Regions from separate parts of the Micromonospora sp. C51 genome, predicted to be linked through region 1. Evidence: riboswitches for the same ligand, from Rfam matches in the RefSeq annotation. Region 1 holds a riboswitch; the other holds the start of a gene.
What was found. A riboswitch is a leader RNA that binds a small molecule or an ion and turns the genes downstream of it on or off. The one in region 1 is predicted to bind S-adenosylmethionine.
Positions count from the first base shown of each region.

Region 2: it holds a riboswitch for S-adenosylmethionine, as region 1 does, so the genes downstream of both, thrC (threonine synthase) here and KBX50_RS01420 (ABC transporter substrate-binding protein) in region 1, are expected to answer to the same signal.

Region 1 is NZ_JAGPXQ010000001.1:289,754-294,977, reverse strand. Features, by position in the region: gene KBX50_RS01425 (amino acid ABC transporter permease) at 1-513, opposite strand, end outside; gene KBX50_RS01420 (ABC transporter substrate-binding protein) at 551-1,399, opposite strand; SAM riboswitch class IV at 1,672-1,784, opposite strand; gene KBX50_RS01415 (urease subunit gamma) at 2,186-2,488, shown strand; gene KBX50_RS01410 (urease subunit beta) at 2,485-2,808, shown strand; gene KBX50_RS01405 (urease subunit alpha) at 2,805-4,508, shown strand; gene KBX50_RS01400 (urease accessory protein UreF) at 4,508-5,191, shown strand; gene ureG (urease accessory protein UreG) at 5,145-5,224, shown strand, end outside.
Region 2 is NZ_JAGPXQ010000043.1:30,260-35,483, reverse strand. Features, by position in the region: gene KBX50_RS27675 (GNAT family N-acetyltransferase) at 1-754, opposite strand, end outside; gene thrC (threonine synthase) at 994-2,280, opposite strand; SAM riboswitch class I at 2,290-2,425, opposite strand; gene KBX50_RS27665 (DoxX family protein) at 2,544-2,990, opposite strand; gene KBX50_RS27660 (DUF4232 domain-containing protein) at 3,194-3,931, shown strand; gene KBX50_RS27655 (ABC transporter permease) at 3,971-4,870, opposite strand; gene KBX50_RS27650 (alpha/beta fold hydrolase) at 4,870-5,224, opposite strand, start outside.

The DNA of each region.
Region 1 (5,224 bases):
CTTGATCAGGGCGATGAGCTGGTTCACCCAGGCCGGCAGGATCCGCCGGATGCCCTGCGGGATGATCACCCTCCGCATCGCCTCGCGCCAGGAGAAGCCCAGCGCGCGGGCCGCCTCCAACTGGGTGGCCTCCACCGACTGGATGCCCGAGCGGAAGATCTCCCCGAGGTACGCCGACGCGATAAGCGACAGCGCCAGGATGCCCAACGGGTACGGGTTCGGCCCCCACACCTGCATGCCCAGCGGGGCCAGGCCGACCCCGATCAGCAGGATCGTCGCCGCCGCCGGCAGGCCCCGGAACACGTCGGTGTACACCCGCGCCGGCCACCGCAGCCAACGGGTACGCGAGATGCCCGCCACCGCCAGCAGGATGCCGAGTGCCGAGCCGAGCAGGGCGGCGGTGACCGCCAGGATCAGCGTGTTCGGCAACCCGACGGTGAGCATCTCGGGTAACGCCTCACGCATCGACTCGCCGTCGAAGAACGTCTCCCACAGGGTGCGCAACGGATCCACGGTCAAACCTCCGCCCTGCTCGCTCGTGGTCCTACCGTCAGGAGGCGGCCGGTGCCGACACGTCTCCGCTGCCCGGGGTGAAGTCGGCCGGGATCGGCCGGCCCGGGTAGTACTGCTCCTGAAGGCGGGTCCAGGTGCCGTCGGCGATCACCTCGTCGAGCGCCTTGTTCAGCGCCTCGCGCAGCGCGTCGTTGCCCTTGGCGAAGGCGTACGCCGTCGGTGCCGGGCTGAGTTCCTTCGCCGCCACCGTGATCCTGCCGCCGCTGTCCGCCGCGGTCTTCTCACCGATCTCGGCGGGGGCGATCCACGCGTCCGCGGTACCGGCCTTGAGCTGGTTGATCGCGCCGTTGTAGTCGGGCACCCGGACCGGGTCCAGCTCCTTGTTCGTGGCGTAGTCGTCCTGGACGGTGCCCTGCACGACCACCACCCGCTTGCCGGGCAACTCGTCGAAGCTGCGCAACGTCGACCCGGCGGGCACGTCGAGCCCGAAGTAGCCGAAGTCGTACCCGTTGCCGAAGTCCACGGTCTTCTGACGTGCCTCGGTGATGGTGATCGAGGAGCTGCCGACGTCGAACTTGCGGTTGCCGACCTGGGCGAGCAGGGCGGAGAAGTCGGTACCCACGAACTCGACAGTCAGGCCGAGCTTGCCGGCGGCGGCGACCAGCAGGTCGTTGTCGAAGCCGGTGAACGTGCCGTCCTTCAGGTACACGTTCGGTGGGGCGTCGGTGAGCGTACCGGCCCGCAGCACCCCCGGTTGGAGCAGGCCGTACGGGTTGTCAGCGGTACTGCCGGCGGAGTCCGAGCCGCAGGCGGTCAGGGTCGCGGCACCGAGGATCGCGGCGACGCCGACGGCGGCGGCGCGGGTCAGGGTGGAAAGGAATCGCACAGGTGTCTCCTGGTCGAGCGGCGGCGGGCACGGACGTGCCACACCGACGGTCCGCCGCAGGGCGGACCGCTGGGATGGGATCGATGACAGAGTGGAAACGGGCCCCGGTCAGCCGAAGCGTCGGTGACCGGCGGCGACGCGGTCAGCTACACGCGGCGCTGCATACCCGCATCATGTCGACGTGGCGGCGTCGGGTCAGGCCCGGGCGGGCCACGGCGGGTCGACTGGGGTACGACATGGCGCTCCTCAAGGTCGTGATGACCTGGGCACCCAGGCCACGCTTGCACCGGAGAACGCTCCGATGCCTGGTCCTCACCCGGGGCACCCCTGCGCGGAGGAGGGTTGCCGGCCAGCGAGCCGGGGCTTGGCGCTGGCACTCATGACCTGCCGCCCAGGCTAGCAACCGCCGCCCGCCCAACGTCCACCCCATATGACCACCCTCACCCCGCCCCCCGCCCCCGAACCAGGTTGATCATGAGGTTGGCGGCATGTTCGATCTCCGCAGCTGCCGCCAACCTCATGATCAACGCGGGCTGGGTGGGGGCGTACGCCCGTCGGGGGTGTTGCCGGGGAAGCGCGTGATCCCTTACGGTCTGCTCAGCGGTGGGCGGTGCGGTCCGCATCCGATGACACCGCCGGTGGTCCACCACGTGGGCCGGGAGGGTGGAACTCCCGGGCCCGACGCGCGTGGTGGGTCGGTCCGGCGGGCGAACCCCGAACCGTGGCCGGCGCGTCGAGGCGCCGGGCCGGCGGCGTCGGGAGCGCGGACATCCACCGGGAGCACCCGTGTATCTCACCCCTCACGAGCAGGACCGCCTGCTCGTCCACGTGGCGGCCGACGTCGCCCGACGTCGCCGCGAGCGCGGCCTGCGTCTCAACTATCCGGAAGCCGTCGCGGTGATCACCGCCTTCCTGCTCGAAGGGGCACGCGACGGTGAGTCCGTCGTCGACCTGATGGCCGCCGGTCGCACCGTGCTCGGCCGCGACGACGTGCAGGACGGCATCCCCGAGCTGCTGAGGGAGGTGCAGGTGGAGGCGACGTTCCCGGACGGCACCAAGTTGGTGACGGTGCACCACCCGATCCCGTGATCCCCGGGGAGATCCTGCCGGCGGCCGGGCCTGTCGAGATCAACGTCGGCCGGCCGGTGACCACGCTGCTGGTGGTCAACACCGGTGACCGGCCGGTGCAGGTCGGATCGCACTACCACTTCGCCGAGGCCAACCCGGCGCTGGACTTCGACCGGGACGCAGCCTGGGGGCAGCGGCTCGCCGTACCGGCCGGCACCTCGGTGCGGTTCGAGCCGGGGGTCAGCCGCCGGGTGGACCTGGTGCCGCTGGGTGGCGCGCGGATCGTGCCGGGCCTGCGCGGCGAGTGCGCCGGAGCGCTGGACGAGGGAGGTAAGGCGTGAGCGTCGTGGATCGGGACCGCTACGTGGCCCTGTACGGGCCAACCACCGGAGACCGGATCCGGCTGGCCGACACGAACCTGCTGATCGAGATCGAGTACGACCACTGTGCCGGCGGTGACGAGGCGGTCTTCGGCGGCGGCAAGGTGATCCGCGAGTCGATGGGTCAGTCCCGGGCCACCCGCGCCGAGGGCGCCCTGGACACCGTGATCACCGGCGCGGTCGTCCTCGACCACTGGGGGGTGATCAAAGCCGACGTCGGGCTGCGCGACGGGCGGATCGTCGCGCTGGGGCGGGCCGGCAACCCGGACACCATGGACGGTGTCCATCCGGATCTGGTCATCGGCCCGGCCACCGAGGTGATCGCCGGCAACGGTCGGATCCTCACCGCCGGGGCGGTCGACACCCACGTGCACTTCATCTGCCCGCAACTTGTCGCCGAGGCCCTCGCCAGCGGGGTCACCACCCTGGTCGGCGGCGGCAGCGGACCGGCCGAGGGCACCCGGGCCACCACCGTCACCCCGAACGCCTGGCACCTCGCCCGGATGCACGAGGCACTCGACACGTTCCCGGTCAACGTGCTGCTGCTCGGCAAGGGCAACACCGTCTCGGAGGAGGCGCTGTGGGAGCAGTTGCGGGCCGGGGCCGGCGGGTTCAAGCTGCACGAGGACTGGGGCACCACCCCGGCGGCAATCGACGCCTGCCTGCGGGTCGCGGACGCCTCCGGCGTGCAGGTCTCCATCCACACCGACACCCTGAACGAGGCCGGGTTCGTCGCCGACACGCTGCGCGCCATCGGCGGACGGGCGATCCACTCGTACCACACCGAGGGGGCCGGTGGCGGGCACGCGCCGGACATCATCACCGTCGCCGGTGAGCCGAACGTGCTGCCGTCGTCGACCAACCCGACCCGCCCGTACACCCGCAACACCCTTGCCGAGCACCTCGACATGCTGATGGTCTGCCACCATCTCAACCCGTCGGTGCCGGAGGACCTGGCGTTCGCCGAGAGCCGCATCCGGCCGTCCACGATGGCCGCCGAGGACCTGCTGCACGACCTCGGGGCGATCTCCATCATCGGCTCCGACTCGCAGGCGATGGGCCGCATCGGGGAGGTCGTGCTGCGGACCTGGCAGAGCGCGCACGTGATGAAGGCCCGGGTGGGCGCCCTGCCCGGCGACGGGGCCGCCGACAACCACCGGGCCCGCCGGTACGTCGCGAAGTACACCATCTGCGCGGCCATGGCCAACGGTCTCGACCACGAGATCGGGTCGGTGGAGCCGGGCAAGCTCGCCGACCTGGTGCTGTGGGAGCCGGCGTTCTTCGGCGTACGACCGCACCTGGTCATCAAGGGCGGCATGATCGCGTACGCGCAGATGGGTGACGCGAACGCCTCGATCCCCACGCCGCAGCCGATGCTGCCCCGACCGATGTTCGGCGCGTACGGTGGCGCGGCCGCCGCCACCAGCCTGGCGTTCGTCGCGCCCGCGGCGCTGGAGGCCGGGCTGCGGTTGGACGTGCGGCGTCGGGTGGTGCCGGTGGCGGACGTACGGTCGCGCGGCAAGGCGGACCTGCCGGAGAACGACGCCCTGCCGCGCATCGAGGTCGATCCGGACACCTTCACGGTCCGCATCGACGGTGTGGTGGTGGAGCCGGATCCGGTGGCCGAACTGCCCATGGCCCAGCGGTACTTCCTGTTCTGATGACCACTGCGACGATGCTGCTGCTCCTGGCCGACGGGCGGTTCCCGGCCGGTGCGCACGCGCACTCGGCCGGATTGGAGGCGGCCGTCGCCGCTGGCCGGGTGACCGACCTGGACACCCTGGCGGATTACCTGCGGGGTCGATTGGCCACCGCGGGACTGGTCGCGGCGGCGTTCGCGGCGGCGGCTCGGGGCGTGGCCTGGTCGTCCGGCCGCTCCGCCGCGCTGGCCCGACTCGACGCCGAACTGGACGCCCGGACCGCCTCGCCCGCGCAGCGGTCGGTGTCCCGCCGGCAGGGGCGCGCACTGCTGCGAGCCGGTCGCCGGATCTGGCCGGCGGCCACCTTCGACGACCTGCCCGCCGTGCCGGACGGGCCACACCAGCCCCTGGTCCTGGGACTGGTCGGTGCCGCCGCCGGTCTCGACCCCGGGCAGGTGGCCACGGTCGCCGTCCACGCGACGGTGACCGGCTCGGCCAGTGCCGCCGTACGTCTGCTCGGCCTCGACCCGTACCAGGTGCAGGCCCTGCTGGTGCGGCTCGCCGGTGCCTGCGACGCCACCGCGACGCGGGCGGCCCGCGCCGCCGAGGAACCACCGGAGCGGCTGCCCGCCGCCGCCGCTCCGCTCGCCGACATCCATGCCGAAGCTCACGCCACCTGGGAGGTGCGTCTCTTTGCGTCCTGAATTCGACCACGACGAGTCCGTTCCCCACACCCA
Region 2 (5,224 bases), on a different contig from region 1:
GCCGACCGGATGCCTCGTGGCGGACGCCGACGTGGTAACGGCGCCGGCCCCGCGCATCCAGCGCCAGCTCGGTGCCGCGCAGGCGATCGGCGTCGACCTGCTCCGGCTCCCACGCCAGATCGCCCATCGGCGCGTCGGCCAGCAGCCGTCCGTCGAGGTACGCCACGTCGGCGGCCAGGTCGTCGGGGGTGTACCCGCGCCAGCACAGCACCTGGTAGCCGGTCGAGCGATCCCGGGCGTCGGCCAGCAGCGCGTCAAGCTTCGCCTGATCGAGGTCGGCGGTGTCGAGGCGTCGCCGCACATCGGTCAGGGCATCGACCGCGCCCATGGCCACAGCGAACGCGTTACCCGGCGACCGGCGGCCGGGCTCGCCGGCAAGCTCAGCGCGGCTCATCGCACTCACCCGTTTACGCCCGCGCTCGCGCAGCAGGCCGAGCCCATGTTCGGCCAACGCTCGGCCGACGCCTCGGCGGCGTTGTGCCGGATGCACGATCAGCTCAGCGGAGGCGTTCTCGGTGTTGTCCAACTGCGGCAGGTCCAGCCGGAGAAAACCGGCCGGCTCACCGTCGATCCGCGCCAGCAGCATGCTGGTTTCGTAGCCCGGCATCGGATGGCGTAGCAGGGCGGTGAATCGTTGCCGGCAGAGGGGCGGGAAGTCCGGCTCGTCGGCGGCCACCTGTGCGGCACCGACCTGATACGCCTGCTCGACGGCCGCCTCGTCGGCGGCCCCGACCGGGGTGATGGTGATGGTCATGCCGGCAGCCTGCGCCAGCGACAGACGAGCGGGCCAGCGAATTTTCGCTGGCCCGCTCGGACGTTGGTCGGGAGGGACGATCGCACAACGCCTCCGGCGCTGGGTCGTAAAGACTGAAAGTCTACGGCGAAGCGCCCTCCCGCACGGAGCATCTTGCGCCGTCCGTTTGCGGTCGTCAAGTCCCTGGCGGCGTGTTTCGCTCACTCCCTGCGAAATGCCGCTTACTCATCCGTTCGTCGTCAGCTCAGCAGGCCCGCGTCGCGAGCGGCCCGCAACGAAGGCTTGATCCGGTGGGTGGGGCCGACCTCACCGGCGACCGCGTCGAGGGTCTTCAGCCCTTCACCGGTGTTGAAGACCACCGTCTCGGCGGTCGGGTCCAGTCGGCCCGATTCGACAAGCTTGCGCAGCACCGCCACGGTCACCCCGCCAGCCGTCTCCGCGAAGACCCCGGTGGTACGCGCCAGCAGGCGTACCCCCGCCCGGATCTCGTCGTCGTCGGCGTAGTCCATCCAGCCACCGGTGCGGCGCACCGCCTCCAGGGCGTACAGCCCGGCGGCCGGGTCGCCGATGTTCAGTGACTTGGCGATCCCGGTCGGCTTGACCGGAGTGATGGAGTCGGTGTCCGCGTGTAGTGCGGTGGCGATCGGGTTGCAGCCGGCCGACTGCGCCCCGAAGACCTTCCAGCCGCCGGCCGGGGCCTCCACCAGGCCGATCTCGACCAGCTCGCTGAACGCCTTGTCAATCTTGGTGAGCAGCTCGCCCGAGGCCATCGGGATGACCACCTGGGCGGGGATCCGCCAACCAAGTTGCTCGGCCACCTCGTAGCCGAGCGTCTTGGACCCCTCCGCGTAGTACGGCCGTACGTTGACGTTGACGAAGGCGGTGTCCTCGAACTCGTCGGTCTCGACCAGTTCGCCGCAGAGCCGGTTCACGTCGTCGTACGACCCGTCGATGGCGACCAGATCACCGCCGTAGACGGCGGTCGTGACGACCTTGCCCTGCTCCAGGTCGCTGGGGATGAAGACCACGGAGGGCGCACCCACCCGGGCGGCGTGCGCGGCTACGGAGTTGGCCAGGTTGCCGGTGGAGGCGCAGGCGAACCGGGAGAAGCCAAGCGCGCGGGCGGCGGTCAGCGCCACCGACACCACCCGGTCCTTGAAGGAGTGGGTGGGATTGGCGCTGTCGTCCTTGACCCAGAGCGGAGCGGTGATGCCCAACTCGGCGGCGAGCTGGTCGGCGGCCACCAACGGGGTGAAACCCGGGTCCAGGGTGACCCGGTTGGCCGGGTCCTGGCCGGCAGGCAGCAGGGCGGCGTACCGCCAGAGATTGCGCGGGCCGGCCTCGATCTGCTCGCGGGTGACGGTGGCGAGCGCGGCCGGGTCGTAGTCGACCTCCAGCGGGCCGAAACACTCGTAACAGGCGTGCTGGGCGGCGAGCGGGTAGCGGGCCGAACAAGCGCGGCAGACCAGGGCACGGGCGGGGCTGGCGGCGGTGTCGATGCCGGACGGGGCGAGCGTCGACGTCATGTCGAAGTCCTCTCATCTTTCCCCGCATCGCACCCTGCGGCGGGGACGGAATTGGCACCTGCCCCGCCGGACGCTCAACGGTGAGCGCGCGAGGTGGTTGCCGGGGCGTCGTCGGGCCGTATCCCTCAGCCCCTCTGGATGAGGTATGCAGTTGTGTCGCCGAGTCTAGGCAATCCGGACGCGGCCGTCGCCTGTCAATCTCAGCCTGTGAGCGAAACCTCAGCGGCGCCGTTCGTGCCCCCCGGCGCCGCTGAGCATCGCCGTCAGGCCGGCACGGACCGCCGTTCGCCCTCGGCCAGGGCGACCGTCGCAGCCCCGCGTCGCCAGAGCGTGTCCACCGCCCAGGTGCCCGGGCCGAGCACCGCCACCAGGAAGAACGCCCAGCAGAAGAGGACGGACAGTTCGCCGTTGTTCCGCAGCGGCAGCAGCGCCTCGGGCTGATGGACCACGAAATACGCGTAGGCCATGGAGCCCGACGCCAGCAGCGCCGCGGGCCGAGTGAACAGACCGAGGAGCACGAGGGCGCCGCAGACCAACTGGATCATCGCGGCGTACCAGCCCGGCCACTGGCCGAGCGGCACCGCCTCGCCGGTGCCACGGTTGCCGCCGAAGACGCCGAAGACGGACGACATGCCGTGAATGAGAAACAACAACCCGATGACAATGCGGAACAGGGACAGAGCCGGCCCGCCGAACCGGTCAGTGCGCATTGGTACCTCCTACGAGTGGGGTGGTGGTACCAGAATGCGGACTCTATAGATAGTTGTCGATGCAATCTCTCTTGTTGGGAACGCTCCCACACGCAGTCTAGCGGCCGGAACTTTCGGGGGTGGCCCTACGGCGGAAATCTTGTGGTCTGCTTACGTGGGTGGCGGGAGCACAAGCCGCCGTGGCCGGGTGCGACGATGCTCCGATGCCACGCACAACGGTCCGCAGCCCAGCCGCCGGTGGGCGTCGGCTCGTCACCGTCTCGGTCTCGATCGCCGCGGCGTTCGGCCTGCTCGCCGGCTGCGCCCCGGCCGGCGACATCGCGGGTGCGCCGTCCGGCCCGGTCCTGGCTTCCCGTGGATCCGGCAGCGCGCCGTCCGACGACGCCGATTCCGGCGGCACGCCCTCCCGGGACGGCGATCCCGGGGGAAGCAACGGCCCGACGTCCGGCTGCCCCGACTCCGGTGTACGGATCACCTACCGGGGCGTCAGCGCCGCGATGGGGCTGCGGGCGATGGGCCTGGAACTGGTCAACTGCGGCGACCGCCCCTACCGGCTGCGCGGCTACCCGGAACCGCGGCTGCGGGACGCGGACGGCGACGTCATCCCGGTTCGGGTGATCCGGGGCGCCAAAGGAATCACGTCCGGCTTCGACGACCCACCCCGCCCCCTGGTACTGGCCCCCGGCGAGGCGGCCGGCACCGCCCTGCTCTGGCGCAACCTGGTCGACAACCCGACAGTGGTGGCGACCAACGCCGAACACCTCGACGTCGCCCCGCTGCGCGGCCGGCCCGCACAAGAGGTCGTCATACAGGGCCGGATCGACCTGGGCAACACCGACCGGCTCGGGGTCAGCGCCTGGCAGAAACGCGAGCCGAGCACGCCGGAGCCGACGCGGGCGGCGCCCAACCCGCCGCCCACCACACCGGTCCCGCTGCTCTGACCAAACGGAGCACGGGCCGAGCGGGCACGGACAGCGTGCTCAGCTGGTGATGTCCTTGCGGGTGAAGCGCCAGAACGCCAGGCCCCAGAACACGGTCGCGTAGCAGATCGCCGAGACCGTGCCCCGCACGATGTCGTCGGTCTGTACGGGCGTGGAGAGCAGTCCCAACCACGCGGTGCTGTAGTGGGTCGGCAGGAAGGACCGGATCGCGCCGAGCGCGGTGATCTGGTCCAGGATGCTGGAGAGAATCCACAGCAGCACCGCGCCACCCACCGCGCCCAGCGCCGCGTCCGTGGTCACCGACAGCAGGAACGCCAGGCCCGCGACCACCAGCAGGACGATCGCCAGGTACCCGAGCACCGCGAGCAACCGCAGCAGCCCCTCGCCCGGCTCCAACTGCGCGGCGACCGTGCTGCGCAGCGGCGACCAGCCGTAGCGCAGGGTGCCGATGGCCAGTGCCGTGCCGGCGAGCAGGATCAGCGCCAGCGCCGAGTACGCGAGCGCGACCAGCAGCTTCACCGTGAGCAGTCGGGCCCGGGGCACCGGAATCGCCAGCAGGTAGCGCAGGCTTCCCCAACTCGCCTCGCTCGCCACCGTGTCGCCGCAGAACAGCGCGACCACGACGACCAGCAGGAACGAGGCGGACACGAAGATGGTGAAGAGGGTGAAGTTCAGCCCGCCAGAGGTAGCGAGATCGATCAGGCTGCCGAACTCGCCCCCGCCGTTGTCGTCGTCGTTGGGGTCGAACTGGAACGCGATCAGGATGATCAGCGGCAGCAGCACCATGAAGCCGAGCGCCAACTGGGTACGCCGACGCGACGCCTGCCGGCGGAACTCGGCACCGAACGGCAGCGTCCCGGCGGGCCGGTAGCCCGCCGCCGCTCCCGAGGCCGCGACGCTTGTCCTGTCCCGCGTCGGCTCGACAGTCGATCCCGCCATCACCGGTCCCCGCTTCCCCGAGAGTTCTCGCCCACCAGGGCGAGGAAGGCGTCCTCCAGGCGGCGCCGGGGCACCACCCGGTCCACCGCGATCCCGGCCCGGACCAACTCGGCGACCACCTCGCTGCGGGCGGTGCCGTTGGTGTCCACCACCAACTGCCCGTCAGCGTCGTCCAGCACCCGTACGCCGCCGAGGCCGTCGAGCACGGTCCGGGCCGCGGTCGGGTCGCTCACCTCGAACAGCACGCTGGGCGAGTCACCGACGATCTCCTCGACCGGCCCGGAGGCCACGATCCGGCCCTTGTTCACCACCACGGCGTGGGTACAGGTCTGCTCCACCTCGGCGAGCAGGTGG